3 regions of the Brevibacillus sp. FW306-2-1A-C05A genome follow, and region 1 is predicted to be linked to each of the others. Evidence: riboswitches for the same ligand, from Rfam matches in the RefSeq annotation. Region 1 holds a riboswitch; each other region holds the start of a gene.
What was found. A riboswitch is a leader RNA that binds a small molecule or an ion and turns the genes downstream of it on or off. The one in region 1 is predicted to bind cobalamin.
Positions count from the first base shown of each region.

Region 2: it holds a riboswitch for cobalamin, as region 1 does, so the genes downstream of both, cobO (cob(I)yrinic acid a,c-diamide adenosyltransferase) here and metE (5-methyltetrahydropteroyltriglutamate--homocysteine S-methyltransferase) in region 1, are expected to answer to the same signal.
Region 3: it holds a riboswitch for cobalamin, as region 1 does, so the genes downstream of both, AC3WJN_RS02780 (ABC transporter substrate-binding protein) here and metE (5-methyltetrahydropteroyltriglutamate--homocysteine S-methyltransferase) in region 1, are expected to answer to the same signal.

Region 1 is NZ_JBYSWV010000019.1:58,525-65,082, forward strand. Features, by position in the region: gene AC3WJN_RS13545 (acyl-CoA thioesterase) at 40-534, opposite strand; gene metE (5-methyltetrahydropteroyltriglutamate--homocysteine S-methyltransferase) at 559-2,844, opposite strand; cobalamin riboswitch at 2,989-3,188, opposite strand; gene brnQ (branched-chain amino acid transport system II carrier protein) at 3,337-4,689, opposite strand; gene nrdF (class 1b ribonucleoside-diphosphate reductase subunit beta) at 5,174-6,127, opposite strand; gene nrdE (class 1b ribonucleoside-diphosphate reductase subunit alpha) at 6,192-6,558, opposite strand, start outside.
Region 2 is NZ_JBYSWV010000016.1:88,538-95,095, forward strand. Features, by position in the region: gene cobJ (precorrin-3B C(17)-methyltransferase) at 1-158, opposite strand, end outside; gene cbiB (adenosylcobinamide-phosphate synthase CbiB) at 258-1,217, opposite strand; gene AC3WJN_RS12215 (histidine phosphatase family protein) at 1,214-1,837, opposite strand; gene cobS (adenosylcobinamide-GDP ribazoletransferase) at 1,834-2,574, opposite strand; gene cobU (bifunctional adenosylcobinamide kinase/adenosylcobinamide-phosphate guanylyltransferase) at 2,571-3,110, opposite strand; gene cobD (threonine-phosphate decarboxylase CobD) at 3,107-4,213, opposite strand; gene cobO (cob(I)yrinic acid a,c-diamide adenosyltransferase) at 4,213-4,752, opposite strand; cobalamin riboswitch at 5,036-5,255, opposite strand; gene AC3WJN_RS12240 (MarR family winged helix-turn-helix transcriptional regulator) at 5,451-5,870, shown strand; partial or broken gene AC3WJN_RS12245 (MFS transporter) at 5,887-6,558, shown strand, end outside.
Region 3 is NZ_JBYSWV010000001.1:529,719-536,276, forward strand. Features, by position in the region: gene AC3WJN_RS02760 (YitT family protein) at 1-164, opposite strand, end outside; gene cobU (bifunctional adenosylcobinamide kinase/adenosylcobinamide-phosphate guanylyltransferase) at 442-1,008, opposite strand; gene AC3WJN_RS02770 (ABC transporter ATP-binding protein) at 1,022-1,798, opposite strand; gene AC3WJN_RS02775 (FecCD family ABC transporter permease) at 1,806-2,843, opposite strand; gene AC3WJN_RS02780 (ABC transporter substrate-binding protein) at 2,846-3,823, opposite strand; cobalamin riboswitch at 3,974-4,122, opposite strand; gene AC3WJN_RS02785 (MBL fold metallo-hydrolase) at 4,258-5,205, opposite strand; gene AC3WJN_RS02790 (YbaK/EbsC family protein) at 5,283-5,414, opposite strand; gene AC3WJN_RS02795 (cupin domain-containing protein) at 5,392-5,661, opposite strand; gene AC3WJN_RS02800 (MerR family transcriptional regulator) at 5,890-6,558, opposite strand, start outside.

The DNA of each region.
Region 1 (6,558 bases):
ATTGCTTTTGTTGCTGTATGCTGTTTCTTGCAACGGTGACTACAACTCCGCCTTCCGCTGCTTCCTCAGCGCGTAGCGATGCTTCGCCTTTTCGTGCTGGAGGCGCTCCTCCTCGGTTTCCGGGATGACGGCGGGCACCAGCGTCGGCTTGCCTTGCTCGTCGAGGGCGATCATCGTCAAGTACGCTCTCGCGGTCATGCGTTTTTCGCCTGTCAACAGATTTTCCGACTCCACCTTCACGAACACTTCCATCGACGTGTTGTGCGTCCAGGTGACGTACGCTTCCAGGTTGATCGCTTCCCCTGTCTTGATCGGCGCGAGGAAATCGAACGAATCGCTGGACGCGGTGACTACCGGCTTGCGGCAATGGCGCATCGCCGCGATGCAGGCGATCTTGTCGACGTACGCCATTACTTTGCCGCCGAAGATCGTATTGTGATGGTTCGTATCCGGCGGGAAGACGAGGTCTGTCAAAAAAGTTCTCGACTGCCCGACAGGCCGTGCTTCTGTTGCGATCTGGGCTTCTGTTGCCATCTGTACTGCTCCTCTCGCTCATGCTTATGCTTTTTGTGCCAGGCGGTTTCGTACTGCGTGTGTCGCCGCTACCATGTTTTTCAGAGACGCGATTGTTTCCTCTCTGCCCCGCGTCTTCAGCCCGCAATCCGGGTTGATCCAGAATTGCCCTGGCGGCAGGACTTGCACGCCGCGGGACACCATTTCCTCGATCTCGGCCACAGCCGGAACGCGCGGGCTGTGGATGTCGTAGACGCCGAGGCCGATCCCTTTGTCGTACGTGCACGTCCCGAACACCGAGACGAGCTCGCCGTGGCTGCGGGAAGTTTCGATCGAGATCACATCGGCATCCAGCTCGCTGATGGCGTCGATGAAATCGTGGAATTCGCAATAGCACATGTGCGTATGAATTTGCGTGCCAGGCTCGACTGTCGAGGTAGCGACCCGGAACGACTTGACCGCCCAGTCCAGATACGCGGCTCTGTCTGCCTGCTTGAGCGGCAAGCCTTCCCGCAATGCCGGCTCATCCACCTGAATCATGCGAATGCCCGCCGCTTCCAGCGCCTCCACCTCTTTGCGCAGCGCCAGCGCGATCTGCTCGCACACTTCCTGACGGGAGACGTCGTCGCGCACGAACGACCAGTTTAAAATCGTGGAAGGACCTGTCAGCATCCCTTTCACTGGTTTATCCGTCAACGACTTGGCATATACGCTCTCCTTGACCGTCATCGGGGAGACGAACTGCACGTCGCCGTAAATGACCGGCGGTTTGACGCAACGGGAGCCGTACGACTGCACCCAGCCGTTTTTCGTGAAAACGAAGCCGTCGAGCTTTTCTCCGAAATATTCCACCATGTCTGTCCGCTCGAACTCGCCGTGCACCAGCACATCCAGGCCGATCTGTTCCTGAATGGCGATCCACTCGCGGATTTGCTCCTGAATGAACGCATCGTACTGTTCGACGGTCCAGTTTCCTTTTTTGAACTGCTGTCTGGCCTGGCGAACTTCTGTCGTCTGCGGGAAGCTGCCGATCGTCGTCGTTGGCAGCAGCGGAAGCTTCCACGTCGCCTGCTGAATCTCGCGACGCTCGTGGAACGGCACTGCCCGCTTCGCCGCTGTCGACGCCAGCGCTTTTCTCGCCTCCTGCACTTCCTGGCGGTTCCGTGCCGGAGATTGGGCCAAGCGCTGCAAGTCTTTCTCGTTCTGGGCGATTTCCTTCGAGATAACATACTTTCCATATTGGAAACCTTGGACTAATAAGCGCACTTCAGCCAATTTCTCATCGGCAAACGCCAATGCGACGCGCACTTCTTCCGGCAAATCGGTTTCGTCTTCGACGGTAACCGGAACGTGCAGCAGGCTGCTCGACGGCTGAACCCATACCCGCTCTGGGGCTACTACGGTGCACAACGTTTTGACCAACTCCCACTTTTCCTCCAGGGCCGAGCGCCAAATGTTGCGTCCGTCGATGACCCCGGCGCCGAGCACTTTGTCTTGCGGAAAACCGTGCGTCGTCAAGTTGGCCAGGTTCGCTGTTTTCCCGTGAACAAAATCAAGGCCCAAACCGTGGACAGGCAGTTCAATCAGCTCCTCGTACCAGTCCACCGCTTCAAAGTACGTCTGCACCATCAGCTTCAGGTGCGGCAGCGCCTGGCTGAACTGCTCGTACACGCGACGAATGAGCACTTTGTCTTGCCCGGTAAGATCGAGGACAAACGCAGGCTCGTCGATCTGCACCCACTCGACGCCGTGCAGTTCCAACTCGCGAAGGACGTCCACGTACAGCGGCACGATCTGATCGACGACGCGTTCAAATTCGTCTTTGGCATACCCTTTGGACAGCTTGACAAACGTGTACGGCCCGACGATGACAGGCTTGCCGGCGATCCCTAGCTGATCTCTCGCCTCCAGGTACGCTTGCAGCGGCCTGTTTTCCGTCAAGACAGGCGTGCGCTCGCCGAACTCGGGGACGATATAGTGGTAGTTCGTGTTGAACCACTTGGTCATTTCGCTGGCGACCGCGTCTTTGTTGCCGCGCGCCATCGCAAAATACGTAGCCAGCGGCACCGGACCGCCCGCATACGCGAACCGCTTCGGAATCAGGCCGAACATGACCGCCATGTCGAGCATGTGGTCGTAGAAAGTAAAGTCGTTGACCGGAATCCAGTCGATCCCCTTTTTTTGTTGTTTGACCAGGTGCTGCTTGCGAATTTGCTCCATTTGCGCAAGGAATGTCGTCTCGTCGAGTTTCCCCGCCCAAAAAGCTTCCAGTGCCTTTTTCCACTCGCGATCTTTGCCGATCCGCGGATATCCCAAGTTGCTGCTTTTCATTTGCTTCCTCTCCATCCTTTGCGATCATTTTTTCGATTTCGCCCAATAAAAAAGGCATCTCCAACGATCAGAAAGAACGTTAGAAATGCCAAATAAACACTGAGATCACAGCATCCTAACACCTCCCTATCTCCCGTAGGTTAAGCAGTGTTGTCGAAACAGGCAGGTCTCCTGACTTGAGGATCATGATCTGCACAACGCCTTCCCAGTCAGCTCGACCAGTGGCCAAAAGTTGTGCAAACTCCCCTCATACAGTGGCGGGACCGTGTCGGATTCTCACCGACTTCCCTTTTCATCCTTGCGCCGATATTCATCGCCAAGGAACCTGTCTCCACTCATATGAAATTGTCGGTATGAGTGCATGTGCCCCAAAAATGGGCGGGACACACCTTTCTTCATACAGTAACACGTAAACCAGTTTTTGTCATGCTAAACTATTTCCACTTTGCAAACTGATGTCAACGTTCAGGCTGCTTCCTCATAATGCCTGTCCTATTGCTTGGTCAGGCGAAGCTCACGCGCGCGCAGCGATGGTTTGCGCATCAAATAAACGAGGTAGCCGCCAACGCCCCCGATCAATGCAGGCAGCAGCCAGCCCAGGCCGATCGTGTACATCGGCAAGTAGCGGGAAAAGACGTCGTTGATCGCCGCAAGCTCGACCCCGGCAGCATTCAGCCCGTCAAACAGGCTGACGAGAAACGTACCGAACAAGCTGCCTTGATACACCTCTGGCCGACCGCCAAACCCTTGATGCAAAAACGTCAAAAAGATCAGCGAGATGGCGATTGGGTACATCGTCGTCAAAATCGGAACAGACACCTTGATGAGCGCAGTCAACCCGATATTGGCGACGAGCGTACTGAACACAGCCAAAATGACGGCAAACTTTTTATACGAAATGCGCGGAAACATCGCGTGGAAATACGACGAGCACGCCGTAATCAATCCGACGCTGGTCGTCAGGCACGCCGCAGTAATCATCAGGCCGAGCAGCAGGCCGCCGTAAGAACCGAAGTAATAATTCGACACTTTGGCCAAAATTTGCGCCCCGTTTTCCAAATGGCCGAGCTTTTCCACGCTGGAAGCGCCCATGTAGGCAAGCACCGAGTAGAAAAACGCCAGGAGCGCACCCGCAATCAGCGTTGCTTTGGCGCACGTCAGCAAAATTTGCTTTTTCGACGTAACCCCTTTTTCCTTGATCGCATTGACGATGATGATGCCGAATACAAACGCCCCGAGCGCGTCCAGCGTCAAATAGCCGTCCTGGAATCCTTTGAAAAACGCCTTGGACTGGTAATCGCCCACTGGCGCTTGCAGCTCGCCAATCGGATACACAATCGCCGTCAGGACGATGATGCCGATAAACGTCAGCTTCATCGGTGTCAAGACTTTTCCGACTACATTGATAATTTTTCCTGGATTGAGCGACAACAGGCAAGCGAGCGTGAAGAACAAGACGGTAAACACAATCAACGGCAAAGGCCCGGCCTGCTCGGACAAGAACGGCTTGATCCCGATCTCAAACGAAACATTCCCGGAGCGCGGAATCGCAAAAAACGGCCCGATCGCCAAATAGAGCAAAATCGTGAAAACAAGACCGAACAGCGGGTGCACACGGCTTGCGAGCGAACGCAAATCGTCTTTACCTGAATACACCAACGCTGTAATTGCCAAAAGTGGCAAGCCAACCCCTGTCACGAGAAAACCGGCGTTGGCTTCCCAGACGTTCGTTCCCGCCATCTGTCCCAGCATCGGTGGAAAAATCAGGTTGCCTGCTCCGAAAAACAGCGCAAACAGCATAAATCCGATGATGACGATAAACGAATATGAAACTTTTTGAAGCATGACAAAAACCTCCTGTGAGTAAGAACGAAGGGCCTTGTAAGGAACCCTCAGATTAGTGAAAAAATTCACGAAGTCTAGCGGCTCGTCCAGCCTCCAGCCAAACTGGATAACACTGGATTCATTGTCAGATAAATCAGTCCTCCAGACGCATGACTCGATGATTCTGCGACTCTCGTCACTGCCGCATTGCTGTTCCAGCCTAAGCCCAACTCGGCTCGACCGGGTGGCAATCAAAAGAGCCGACACATCATTTATTTATAACATAAATATGAATGAAAAGGTATTTTAAAATGAAGAATTCTTTTATTCCTTTCTATAAAAGATTCTTGATCGAGAAAATCTCACAGGAAGGAATGTGGGCAACTCATCCGCTACTTCGCGCGCGCCTGTGCATGCGCGCCGCTCGCCCCTTTTCGCGTAACGGGCACGACAAAAAGGCTGCCGTCTGTAGACAGCAACCCTTTTAAACGATCGTTTAACTTTTTTACTCAAAGCGAAAATCGTCATCCGTCAGCGGCTCGACGTTGAGCGTGCGGACGTAGCCATTGCCTTTTTTCGAGAAGAAATCATGCTGCTTCGTGTGCGTGCGAATCCCGTTCAAGACGATCGGGTTGACTTCCTCCTCGGGGAAAAACGGCTCCAGCCCCAGATTCATCAACGCTTTGTTCGCGTTGTATCGCACGTAGGCCAACACCTCGTCCGCCAGGCCAATCTCTGTGTACAAGGAGACAGTGTACTCCTCTTCGTTTTGGTGCAGCTCGTGCAATAGCGCGTACAGCTCCTCTTTGACCGTCGCCTGCTCCACGACGCTGAGCCGCTGGTACACTTCCTGCGCGAGCACGCCGACGTACAGGCCGTGAATGCTCTCGTCCCGGACGATCAGGTCGATGATTTCGCCGCTGCTCGTCATCTTGCCCTGCCCGGCCAAAAAGAGCGGGTAGAAAAAGCCGCTGTAAAACAGGTAGCTTTCCAAAAAGACGGAGGCGACCATCGCCATGTACAAATCTTTTGGCGTCTCGATCTCCTGGTAGCGCTTTGCGATCAGCGCCGCTTTCTTTTGCAGATGCGGACTCTGCTCCACCCAGGCAAAAATTTCGTCAATTTCCTCCGTGGCCGCGAGCGTCGTGAAAATGCTGCTGTACGATTTGGCGTGGATTTGCTCCATCATGCCCATGAAAGCCAGGACGGCTTTGCGCTGCAGCCCGTCCACATGCTCCATGATTTTCGGCATCCCGACGCCGCCTTGCACGGTGTCGAGCAAAGTCAGTCCGCCGAGCACTTTTTTGTACGTGTCCCGTTCCGAAGCGCTGAGCTCCATCCAGGACATTTTGTCATCCGAGAGCGGAATCTCGTCATCGGTCCAGAACTGCATGATGTTCTGGTTCCAAAACGTCATCGTAAAATCGTCGTCTGGCCTGTTCCAATTGACAGCTTTCATTAGGGCGTTCCTCTTCTCTGAAAAAACTTTGTTCCATGCCGGATGGTTCCTCACAGTAAACGGCTTAAACGGCACAGCTAATGCACTCTTCTACCGTCAAATGCTTGGTGCGCGTGTAGTAGAGCGACTTCAAGCCTTTTTTCGCGGCGTAAATATAGTAGCGCGCCAGCTCTCTGGTCGAGATGTTGCTGTTGACGTGCAGCACGGTGGAAATGCCTTGGTCCACATGCTCCTGGATTTCGGCGATCAGATCGATCACTTTGAACTGGTCGATCACATAGGCAGATTTGTAGTAAAAATAGTTTTCCTGCGACAAATACGGCATCGGGTAGTAGGTCGTCGAGTTCGCGTACGTTCTCGTTTCGATGTGCTCGACAACCGGCATCACGCTCGACGTCGCATTCTGAATGTAGGAAATGCTCTGCGTCGGC
Region 2 (6,558 bases), on a different contig from region 1:
CTGACGATCTCCTGGTTGGTCAAAAGTCCGCGGATCAAATCCACGTAAGTCGAATAGCCGATAATGACGTCCGACTCTTGCAGTGCCTCCCGCGCCCGCTTGGTGATATGCTCAAAACTTCCTGGGCCAAACCCGATCACAAACAACTTGCCGCTCATACGGCCCCTCCCCTTTCCATTGCCTGCGTGTCGCAGGCAGCCGTTATCTCGTTCGTTCTCATTTCTTCCGTTGTCTTACGCTTCGTTTCAAGTGCCGCCCTATATAAAAGCAATGGCAGCCGCAATCGCCAGGCACACGAGCAGGCACAGCAAGGAGGTGAGATACATCAGCCGAATCGTCGCCATAATATCCGCCGCAGCCAACGGCCGATGCGCATCCCCGAGCCGCGCCCGGTTGGAAGGCACTCCCTGGTAGTAGTTGAGCCCGCCAAGTTGCACGCCCAGCGCGCCAGCCACTCCCGCTTCCGGCAGCCCGCTGTTCGGGCTCGGGTGCAGATGCGCGTCCCGGCGAATCATCGCCCAGCACTGTCGCCAATCCAGCCGCTGCAGCCCGCTTGCGATTACCAACAGCAATGCCGTCAGCCGGGCGGGTATGTAGTTCATCGCGTCGTCGAAGCGGGCGGACGCCCAGCCGAGATTTTTGTACATTTCGTTTTTGTAGCCGACCATCGAGTCCAGCGTGTTGGCTGCCCGGTACGCCATCGCCAGCGGCGCGCCGCCAATCGCGGCATAGATCAGCGGGGAAACGATCGCATCGACGATGTTTTCCGCCACCGTCTCCACGGCCCCCCGGCAAATCTCCGGTTCGTCCAGTTGATCCGTATCGCGGCCGACCACCATCGACAGAGAGCGCCTCGCCGCTGCCATGTCCCCGGCGAGCAGGTGGCGGGCGATCTCCAGTCCCGCGTCCGCGAGTCCTTTTGTGGCAATCGTCGTGGAGATGAGCCACGCGCTCAACACCCACGAGAGCAGCGGATGAATGAACGCCGCTCCCCATAACAGCAGCCAGACGACCGCGTAGCTGCCTGTGACGATCAACAGCGGGAGCAGGACGCCAGCCAGCTTCAGTTGCGATTCCCGCTTGACTGCCGCGCGAATTACCCGTTCCAGCCGCGTAATCCACCAGCCGATCATGACCACCGGATGCGGCAGGCTGCGCGGGTCGCCGACCACCCGGTCAATCACGTATGCCGCGCACAATATCCATACTTCTGTCATGTTGTCCCTCTCTTTAAACCTTCCAGCCGTAGTCTTCGCCAGCGTCGCCCGTCCCATTGCGCCAGCAGGGCCTCTCCGTGCCCTACGCCATCTACGTGCCAATATCGCTTAGGGTCGTTTTCCAGCCAAACCGCCTGAAACCAGCGAATCACTCCCCCGTGCGCGACGCAAACCGTAGTCTCGTCCGCAGCCGCTTGCCGCTGCTCCAAAAGCTTGCGCAGCCAGCCGTCCACCCGGTGCCCCAGTTCCTGCAAGCTCTCGCCATTCGGCGGACTGCAGCGATACGGGTCGTCGTACCAGCGGACAGCCCGCTCGGCATCCGAGCGCATCAGCTCCTCGTAGGTCAAAAGCTCCCAGTCGCCAAACGACAGCTCGCGCAAAGCCGGGACGGAAATGATCGGCAGCCCCCACTCGTCTGCCAGCGGCCGGGCCGTTTGCGTGCAGCGGAGCAAATCGCTTGCGTACAGCGCGACAGGCCGTTTTAGTTGCTGCGACAATTGCCGCGCCAGCTCGCGCGCCTGCTGCTCCCCCTTTTCGTTCAATGGAATGTCGCTATGCCCGAGATATTTGCGCTCCCGATTGCTGTCTGTCTCCCCGTGCCGTATCCAGATCAACTTCATGTCCACCAGCTCCCGACCAGTACGAGCAGCATGACCGCCTCGCCGCTCTCGATAGCTGCTCCGTAGCAGTCTCCGTTCAGGCCGCCGAGCTTGCGGGCGACCGAGCGGGAAAACAACAGCACGAACAAAAGCGAGACGACCATTGCCGCGACGACCTGCAAACCTCCGGCGAACCAGCCAGCCGCGGCGAGAACGATGTATCCGGCGGCGATGGCGACAGGCGACAGCCCTGCACTGATGCCTTTGCCGATCCCTTTTTCCTGCGATAAATACGGCCACAGCCGAATCGACAGCAGCACATGTGTCCGCGCTATGGCAGGAACGAATACGAGGCGCACACCCCAGCCAGGATGCGCAAGCTCCGCGACGGCCCCTGCCTTGAGTAAAAGTAGCAAGATCGCGGCTAAAACCCCCATCGCGCCCACGCGGCTATCTTTCATGATCGCGAGCACTTGCTCTTTTGGCCGGCTGCTTCCCAGTCCGTCCGCCAAATCCATCCAGCCGTCCAGATGCAGTCCGCCTGTGATGTACACCCAGACAGCGAGCGTCAGCACGGCGGACAGCCACGGGCTAAAGAGCACAAGCCCCGTCTGGTGGACTCCCCATAGCAAAATACCTATGACCAGCCCGACTGCCGGATACCAGTTGACGCTTTTTTTCCACGCCTCGTCGGACGGGCGCAGCCACGGAACCGGAATCCGGGTGAAAAAGGCGATCGCGTGCCAAAATGCATTCATCCTTTGATCCTCCACGGGATTCCGGCCATGACCGCGTAGACCTTCTCTGCCTGACGCGCAGCCCGCTGGTTGACGTCGCCCAGCGCGTCTGCGAACCAGCGGCCGAGCCGATTCATGGCGACACCGCCCAGCCCGACCTCGCTTGTGACCGCAATCACTTTTTGCGGGGAGCGCCGGACAAGCCCAAGCCACGCCTCTGCCTCCGCAAGCAGCGCCTCTGTGTGCGCCTCGCTTCGCCACTCTGCTTCCTCGACGCTCATCAGCCGATTGCTCACCCACGTCGACAGGCAATCGATCAGCACGACGTCGTAAGGTGTGCTAGCAGGCTCGTAGTCGCACAGCCGCTCGCCGACCTCCACGCTGCCCCACTGCTTCGGCCGCCGCTCCTTGTGCCGCTCGATCCGCTGCCGCATTTCCTCGTCCCACGCCTGACCCGTCGCCACGTACAGGACGCGCTCTCCGGCCTGTTGCGCCAGTTCTTCCGCAAAGCGGCTTTTTCCCGAGCGCACGCCGCCTGTCACCAGCACAAGACTCATCGCTCCCCGCTCCCTTCGCTGTGTACCTCGCGCAAGGCCGCGATCAAGCGCGCATTGTCTTCTGGCCCGCGAACGGCGATGCGCACGTCATGCGCCGTCAATCCGGGATACATGGCGCAACTGCGAATCAGCACGCCTTTTTTGCCGAGCCGCTCTTGCAGTTGTGCGGCTGGCAAGCCCTCCGGCGAGCGAAGCAGCAAAAAGTTCGCCTCCCCCGGCCAGACCTTCCAGCCCAGCTCCCCGCGAATAAACGCGACCAGGCCAGCGCGCTCCCTGGCGACCAGGCTGCGTGTCCGCCGCTCGTACTCATGCTCTTGCAAGCACAGCTCCCCCGCCAAAAGCGCAAGCGCATTCACGCTCCAGCTCACCTGCTTCGCGCGCATTTTCGCAATCGCGTCAGGCTGGGCGATCGCGTATCCGAGACGCAAGCCGGGGATCGCGTACATTTTCGTCATCGACCGCAGCAAAATGACGCGGGGAAAGCGCTCCAGCCGACTTGCCAGCGTAAACTGGCGGCTTTCTTCCACAAAATCGAGAAACGCCTCGTCCACGACCAGCCACGTATCGGTCTGGGCCGTCCAGTCCGCCATCTGCAACAGCTCCTGTGGCTCATACAAGATGCCAGTCGGATTGTTCGGCGAGCCGACAAACACCAGATCAGCCTGTTCGAACAGACGGTACAGCTCGGCGCTGTCGGCCTTGTAGCCGTTCTCTTCTTTTCCGTAGCAGCCGATGACGGTTGCGCCAAACTGCTCGGAAAGCTCTGCATATTCCGAAAAGCAAGGATAAATCACGCCGACTGTTTGCGGCTGCAGCCCGAGAATCGCGAGCGCCATCGCTTCTGCCGCTCCGTTCGCAGGCAAAAGCCATTCCTTTGGCAACTGCAACCGCTGCGCCAACGCCCGGCGAAACTGGCGATGCCCAGGGTCCGGGTAACGCAGCACGGCAGACAGCGAGGCCAAAAGCATCTCGCGCACGCTGTCCGGCATGCCCAGCGGGTTAATATTGGCACTGAAATCAAGGAATTGGCCCGGCTCCATCCCAAAGCGGTCCGCTGCCGTCAGCAAATCTCCGCCGTGGCCGTACGCTTCCAGTACGTTCATCAAAACTCTACCCCCAGCACCGCTGGTATTCCTTCATCGTAGTAATGCTTGATCGGCTTCATCTCTGTCACGAGATCGGCCATGTCGATGATTTCCTGCTTGGCGCTCCGCCCCGTCACGACCAGATGCACATGGCTCGGCCTGTTTTGAATCGCTTCCAAAACGTCCGCGAGCGGCAGCACGTCCGCAATCGGAAAACGGTCGATCGCCAGCGCATTGTTCAGCTCGTCGAGAATGACGACATCGTACTCGCCCGAAGCGAGCTTTTCCCGGGCGAACGCCCACGCTTCCTGCAGCGCCGCGCGATGCTCCTCCGGCGTCTTCGTCCAGGTGAAGCCTACGCCTTTTTGCACGATTTCGATGCCCAGCTTGTCGAAGATGATTTTCTCTCCGTACGTGCGCTCCGGCGACTTGATGAACTGGATCATGATGACCTTTTTGCCTCGTCCAGTCGCGCGCACAGCCAGCCCCACCGCGGCTGTTGTCTTTCCTTTGCCGTCTCCGGTGTAGACCAAAAACAGGCCCCGCTTGTTGCTCAAGTACGCTCACCCCCAAAATAAACTGTAGGCCCCGTTGCCCATCCCTAATAATTTTCGGAGGCACAGCGCTCCAAAAATGCAGTTTAGGCTCCGTTGCCTATTTCAAATGTTTTCCATAGCCTCGTTATTTACCTGACTGAAAAAGTGAAGAGTTTGCCGATTTGCTTCCTGTTTCGCTTTCCGCGTACAAAAAAACGCCTTGTTTCCCCAAACCTCCAAGGAAAACAAAGCGCGGATAGCCGACTGCAACAATCCTCACCTCATCCTTTGACCCGAAGGAAATCAGTGGACATCAAAACAGGCAGGTCTCCTGGCTCAAGGATCTTCGCTCTTCTTCCTCCTTCCCGCACGCTGGCGTGCAGTGGATGGCGCCGTTGCCAAGAAGAAGAGCTCCTCTTTTACAGTGGCGGGACCGCGTTGGCTTTTCACCAAACTTCCCTTTTAACCTCGCATTCGCAAACTATCGCTTGCGAAAAACAAGGACCTGTTTTTCTACCATATTCAAATGTCGTTCTTTTCTATGACAAGCACTTGCTTTAATAATAGCAAATGCTACCGGGGATTCAAGCAAAAGCTGCGGATAGGAACATACTGGGCATTGATCTTTGTTTTGTGAACTAATTATTTGTACACAAATCTTTTGTGTGCGTGTTATCTTATTCTTACATCGATTTCCAATAAAATATTTGGAGGTACATATGGATCGGATTGAGGATTGCTATGGGTTTCTTCTCGGGAAGGCGTATCAAAAAATCTGGCAAATGGAAAAGGCCAAATTATCGCCGTACGGGATTACTCCCGTGCAGTTTGTTCTATTACATGCGCTATGGGAAAAAGATGGCCAAAAAGGTGTGGAATTGGGTAGTCGGCTTCGCTTGGATGGAGCAACCATCACGGGGGTGCTCGATCGACTGCAAAATATGGGGCTCATCGAGCGTCGTTCCGATCCCAATGATAGCCGGACGAACTTGATTTTTCTGACTCCGCGAGGCAAGGAATTGGAACAACCTCTGAATCAGATCAGTGACGAAGTGAATCAAGAAGCGATGTCCATATTCAGTGAAGAAGAAGCGAAATTATTCAAAAACATGCTGACCAGATTGGGATTAAACTCATAAGGAGTGCGTTGAGCCTGTGAAGAGCAAAGTGCATTACGCGTGGATCATTTTATTTGTCACCTTTTTCGCATTGTTGGCTGTGCAAGGAGCAAGACTTTCTTTCGGAGCATTTATTGAACCTTGGGAGAATGGCTTTGCCGCGGATCGAGGTACCATTTCTCTCATCTCCACATTGAGTTTTGTCATTTATGGCATATCCCAACCAATAGCAGGCAGGTTGATTGACCGCTTTGGTGCCAGGTCCATTCTCTTAGGCAGCACACTTCTGGTTGGTCTGAGCATTTTTTCACGCAATGGGTAACTTCCCTCTGGCAATTGTTTATTCTCTATGGTGTCTTCGCTTCCATTGGTGTTGGAGGTGCCTCCAATGTAGCCGCAACCATTATGGTCACAAATTGGTTCAATAAAAGGCGTGGACTCGCATTCGGAGTAATAGAGGCTGGCTTTAGCGTAGGCCAAATGGTAGTTGTGCCAGCCTCACTGTTTTTCATACAGTGGTTTGACTGGAAAATGGCTGTTGCGGTATTGGGTCTCTTTTTACTGATCGTGGTATTTCCCGTCATGATGTTTCTTCTGAAGAATCATCCTGCCGAAAAGGGGTTGCAACCGATAGGAGGTCGCCACAGATTGCAGATGAAAGACAACAAATACATCCTTCCAGCCGGCAACCGGTCAGGCGGATATTTCC
Region 3 (6,558 bases), on a different contig from region 1:
GGCGACAGGTCAAAGGCGTATTTGGCCAGTAACCCCAGGCCGACGAAGCCGCCCTCAGACAAGTGGTTCTGAAAGTTGATGTGATAATACGCAAAAGCAAGCAAACATGCTCCAAACAAAATCATACCGTAACGTCGAGTAAATTGCAGCGCTCTCCTCATCATCGATTCCTCGCATTTTTGTCGGTTTTGGCACAGACGACCAACCGACTACGGAGGAACATCGCAAGTATAAGTCGCTACTCATACAAAGGGCCTCGCTTTCGTAGTAGGCTAGTCGTCCAAGTGACGGTCGACTACTACGAAGCTAGATGTAGGAGAGGTCATACCGTTTCCAGATCGTCCTATGGGGACGCATGGTATCCTGATCCTTTCCATTGCTTTTCTTATAGTATAGCACAAAAAAGGGAAAAAGACGACGCGAAACCGTCTTTTCCCCTGCCTAAAAGCGAAACGCCCTGCTTTTGAGTTCCAGCGGAATGCCTGCTGTGAGCAGAAACACCTGGTCGGCCACCGTCGCCAGCCGCTGATTCATCAAGCCTGCCAGATCGCGGAACATGCGCCCTAACGGATACTCCGGCACCAGTCCGGCCCCGACTTCATTTGTGACAAACAAAATCGTCCCGGGAAAGTCCTCTACAGCCGCAATCAGCTCGTCTGCCTGCGCAAGCGTGCGCGCGAACGCCTCGTCCTGCTCGTGGCGAATCAGCCAGTTGGACAGCCAGACGATCAGGCAATCGACCACGACGACCGCCTGTTTTTGCGCCAGCTCGTCCCGTTGCCCAAGCGAGCGGATCACGTCTGCGAGGGCGTAAGGCTCCTCGATCGTCTCCCAGCAAAACGCGCTCGTTCGCCTGCGCTCGCGATGCCTGGCTACGCGCTCCTGCAGCTCCTCGTCAAAAGCTTGCGCGGTGGCGATATAGACGCCCGATTGCCCCAGATGGGCCGCGTATTTTTCCGCGAAGGTGCTCTTGCCGCTGCGAGCGCCGCCTGTCACGAGTACGATCATCTGTATTCCCCCATTACGACCCGGATTGCAGCATGATTTGCGGCAAACGGTGGACAGGATGCTCCATGACGATCGGCCGCGTCCCGTACACCGCCTCGATCCGGTCGCTTTGCAGCATGTCTGTTGGCGTGCCTACGCCGATCTGCTCGCCTTTGTGCAGCATCAGGATGCGATCGCAATAGAGCGAAGCGAGATTCAGGTCGTGGAGCACCGCGACCACGGTCACCTGCGTCGTCTTTTGCCACTTGCGCACAATGTCCATCAGTTGAATCTGGTAGCCGATATCGAGATAAGTCGTCGGTTCGTCCAGAAGCAGCACCTGCGGCTTTTGCACGAGCGCCTTGCCCAAGGCGACGCGCTGCTTTTCCCCTCCGCTCAGTTGATCCAGCGTGCGATCGGCAAGCGGTGTCAGGCCCAAAAGCTGCATGATCTCGTCGATGAGCGGCCCGACGTCTGTCTGTTCCTCGCCCAGCCAGTTTTGGTACGGGTAGCGCCCCATTTCCAGCACCTCGCGAACGCGAAAGCCGACCGGAGGCAGCCCCTCCTGTTCGAGTACGGCGAGAACCCGCGCCAGCTCCTTGCGCGTATAGCGGCCAACCGGTTTGCCCGCGAGCGTGATTTCTCCCGCATCAGCGGCAATCACACCGGAGAGCATTTTCAAAAGCGTTGATTTTCCGCTCCCATTCGGGCCGATGATGCCAAAAAACTCGCCCTGCTGGACTGTAAACCCGATCTCGCGCAGGACGGACACATCCTGGTAAGACTTTTGCAGCCCGCGCACTTCGATCATGACGCGACTACCTCCTTCCGATCCGTTTGTTTTGCTTCAGCAAATAGGCGAAAAACGGCGCTCCCAAAAACGCAGTCACGACCCCGAGCGGGATTTCTGTCGGCACGAGCAGCATTCGCGCCAGCGTATCCGCCCACAGCACGTACACACCGCCGCAGATGGTCGCCATCGGCAGCAAAATGCGGTAGTCAGGCCCGACCATCATCCGCACCAGATGCGGCACGACCAGCCCGACAAACCCGATGACGCCCGCAATCGAAACCGCCGCTGCAGTCAGGAGCGTAGAGACGAGCAAAATGATGAGCTTCGTCTTGTCGACGTTGACTCCGAGATGCGCCGCCTGCCGCTCCCCGAGCGCAAACAGGTTCAACGAGCGGGCATAGCCAAGCAGCACGAGCACGCCGATCAGCAAATACGGGACCAGGACGTACGTGAAGGCCCAGCCGCGAAACGACAGGCTTCCCATCAGCCAGAAAACGATCTCGTTCACCGTCTGATCCGACAGCGACACCATGAAGGACACGAGCGAGCCGAGAAACGCCTGAATGACGACGCCAGACAAAATCAGCGTCTCCGTCTGCAGCTTGCCTTGCGTCTTGGCGAGGGCAAGCACAATCCACAAGCTGACAAGCCCCGTCAAAAAGGCGACGACAGGCGTGCTCCACTCTCCAAGAACAGCAAACTGCAAGCCGAACAGGATCAGAAAAGCCGCCCCGACGGCCGAACCGGACGCTACGCCCATCGTGAACGGGTCCGCAAGCGGGTTGCGCAGCACGCCTTGAAAGCCCGCGCCCGCAAGCGACAGGCAAGCTCCGATCAAAATGGCCAGTACGACGCGCGGAAAACGCACCTTCATCACGATCTGCTCGGACGACTCCGGCCATGTCGCCGGAATCCACTCCGACATGCCGGGAAGCTGGTGCAAGAGGATGAGCCATACTTGCGAAAGAGAGAGCGACGCCGCCCCCATCGAAATGCTGACCACCACGGATACGAGCAGCACAAGGCTGCTCGCTCCTCCCCATATAAGCCATTGCTTTTTCATTTTTATTTCACCAGGTCAGGATAAATCGCTTTAGCTACCTCGATCAAACCTTGTGTAATGCGCGGGCCTGGGCGCGCCAGCAGGTTTTGGTCCATTCCGAACACTTGCTTCTCGCGGATCGCCTTCATCGTATCCCAGCCGTTGCGCTTTGCGATGATCTCTTCCAGCTTCGTGCCCGTCTTGTCATCCGTAATGCCTTTGGCGTACAAAATGACGTCGGGATCGCTTTTCAAAATCTTTTCCTCGCTGATCGGGTTCCAGCCCTCTGTGTCGGCCGCAATGTTCGTCCCGCCTGCCAGCGTCACCAGCTCGTCGAGAAACTCCCCTTTGCCCACGGTCCAGCCTGGCGCAAACTCCAGGTACACTTTTTTCTTGTCTTCCGGCTTCACCGCTTTGACGGCTTCCTGTACGCGGGCGATATCCTGCTTCATCGCGGCGACGACTTTTTCCGCCTGCTCCTGTCGGTTGGTGATAACCCCCATCGTCAAAATGTTGTTCAGGATGTCATCCACTTTTTTCGGATGCGTGACGTACACTGGCATGCCGAGCGATTTCAGCTTGTCGGCAACCGGCTTTTCCATCGAAATTCCGCCGATGACCAGATCGGGCGACTGGGCGAGAATCGCTTCTTCGCTCGGCTTGACGACTCCGCCCACTTTTGGCTTCGTGCTCGCTTCTGCCGGATAGTCGTCGAAGTCGGAGACACCGACAATCCGCTCGTTCAAGCCGAGCGCGAACAAGATTTCCGTCTCTGCCGGGGAAGTCGAGACGATTCGTTGCGGCTCTTTTGCCACGGTCACTTCTTTTCCGGTCGCGTCTGTGACGGTAAGCGGGTAGACGGTCTGCTTGGCAGCCGCGTCCTGTGGCGCTGTCTGCAGTGCTTCTGCCTGCGGAGCAGGTGCCGTCTGGGTGTTGCCGCCGCAGCCGACGAGACTTGCAGCAAGCACCAGCGGGCTGAGCAGTTTCCATGCGCGTTTCATATGTATGACTTCCTTTCTGTGCGACTGGTTGATTCTTAGCAAACAAAAACCCTTCGCTTCCAACCGGAACCAAAGGGTCGACATGTCAGGCTCATCCATGCTCACGCAAAAAAACGTCCTGAACGGGCCGAACCTTTCCGCGAAGGCGCAGGCACATCAGGCAAACAGGCAGGTCTCCTGGCTTGGCAGCTATTGCGACAGCCGCTTTACAGTGGCGGGACCGCGCCGGACTTGCACCGGCTTCCCTTTTCACCTCGTCCTTTGGCAAGGACCAAGGCACCTGTTTGCGCGTATTCAATTGCAATGGCCTACAACTGCTAAGACTCATCCATCATGATAGCATTCCTTTGCCAAAAAAAGAATGCTTTTTCGCTGCTGCCACGGCTACGTAAGCCCATGCTGCCCGTCTCGTACCCGCTGTCTGGCGTCTCCCGCTATTTCCTGCGCTTTTGCAAATAGTCGACAATTCCCATCGCACATACTTGCAAATCGAGCCGCAGCACGTCCAGCACCTCATGCCCGTCGCCGATCCCGAACGATTGCAGATGCGCCAGTACACGCCCGAACAGCCGCTCCGCCAGTTCGCCATCGCCGAGTCCGGCGGCTACGACCGCCTCCCCTTCCGCGACAAAGACAGGAAGCCACTCGCGCACCTGCCGATAGACGTCGGCAACATCGTCAGTCATGCCGAAATGCCCGAAATAGATTCGCGCAAGCCCGCGCTGTTCAAAGCGTTCCACGGAGCGCAGCATCGCCTGCGGGTCAAACTGGTTCGGCGAGGTGGACGGCAGGACGAAGTGAATCCCGTCCCGTTGAAGCTGCAGATAGAAGACACCCGCTGTATCTCCCGTGAACATGCCGCGGCTGACCGGGTCGTAAATGCTGAAATGATGGTTGGCATGTCCCGGCGTGTCCCAAAATTCCAGGACAGAGTTGGCGCCAATTTGCAGCGTCTCCTGGTCGGCGCGCACGATGATCCGCTCTTCGGGAACGGCGACAATCGGGTCGAACAGGCGGTCAAAATCGTCGTGATACACCGCTCTGGCGCCCGCGATCAACCGGCTCGGGTCCACCAGATGGCGCGCTCCTTTTGGATGCACCACGATTTTTGCCTGCGGGCACTCGCGCAATAAAAGTCCCGCTCCCCCCGCGTGATCGAGGTGAATGTGCGTCACGATGATGTACTTCACTTGCTCCGGGGAAAATCCGAGCCTGCGCAGCCCTTCCCGTATGTACGGGACAGAAGGACTCGGCCCTGTCTCGACCAGGGTCAGCTCGTCCTCGGCGATGACGTACGTTCCCGTCCGCTGCGCCCAGCCCATATCAAACCCGTCGATCAGATGGATGCGATGCCCCAGGAAAATCGGTTCTGTAGCTTTCATGTATACCCTCCTCGTTGTTTTAGGAATATTTCCACTTTATCATCTATTCTACAACGAGGCGATAGACCCCTTTGCCGCTAGCGGCACGAAGCGATACAGGCGACCTGTCCGTTCGTCATTTGCACCAGTTGCTCGGGAGTCAGTCGAAACACCGCTTTCGGATGCCCTGCCGCCGCCCAAATGACTTCATAGCGGCTGTTCGCCGTCATTGCTGTACGCGTGGGGGACGTTGCCCGTGAAGCGAATCGCGTCCCCTTCGCCGAGGCGAAACGTCTCTTCCTTGATTTTCAAGGCAAACCGTCCGGCGCTGACGCTTATATACTCGTAAACACCGTCATTGTGCGGCATGGAGAGATAGCTCGCGCCCGGGTCCAGCTCGAACAGATTATATAACGCAACAAACAGAAAAGAAAAGCGGTTGGGCGGCTCCCTGCTGCTCGCCCGCTGTCTGTTCACGGTAACACGCGTTCAGCGCGAAAAAACTCGACCTCGATGGACGGATGGCTCACTCCCTTGGGCCAAAAGTTTTCATCAGCGAAAAAATTCCGGTTCCAGCCAAGGGGCGTGAGCCAGGCCAGCTTGGGCATGAAACAGGCATGAAAAAACACCGCCCCAATCGGATCGAAGCTTTCCGATCTGATTCAGGGCGGTGCGCGGTTTGTTTTTCTCGACGCTATCGGCTGTCTACGCTTGCGTATAAATCACGACCGCATCGCGGAGAAACGCCGCCAGTCCCGGCTGGGTTTTATCGTAGTAGGCGGTGAAGCGCGGGTCGTCCACATACATTTGCGCCACCCCGGCGTGCGCTTCCTTGCTGTAACTGTCCCAGTAAAACGTCAGCCACTGGCGATGCAGGTCGGCCGCTTTCTGCGCAAGCTCACTGCCCGGATCTCCCGTGGCAAACGCCTCTTCCAGCGTCTTGTGCAACTCTGCGTTCAACTGCTCAAGCCGGTTGTACTCTTCCTCGGTCATTTCCTTGAATTTCCGGTTGGAACGGTCCACCTGCTCGTCGCCGTATTTGGCGCGAATTTCTTGCCCGTACTGCTTCTCGTTGTCATCAATCAGTTGCTGCTTGAAGCCTTCGAATTTTTGTTTGTCCGTCATCGTTTTCGTCCCCTCTCTTTGCGCTAAGGTTAGATCGACATTGGCGATCAGCCGATCGAGCTGAGCCCGTTTGTCCAGCAGCTTCGCGCGGTGCTCCCGCAGTGCCTGGACGGCGTCGAAGGTCGGCGAGCTGACAATTTCCTTGATCTCCTCCAAGCTCACACCCAACTCGCGGTAGAACAAGATTTGCTGCAAGCGATCCACTTCTGCCTGCCCGTAAATGCGATACCCGGATGAATTGATTCTCGC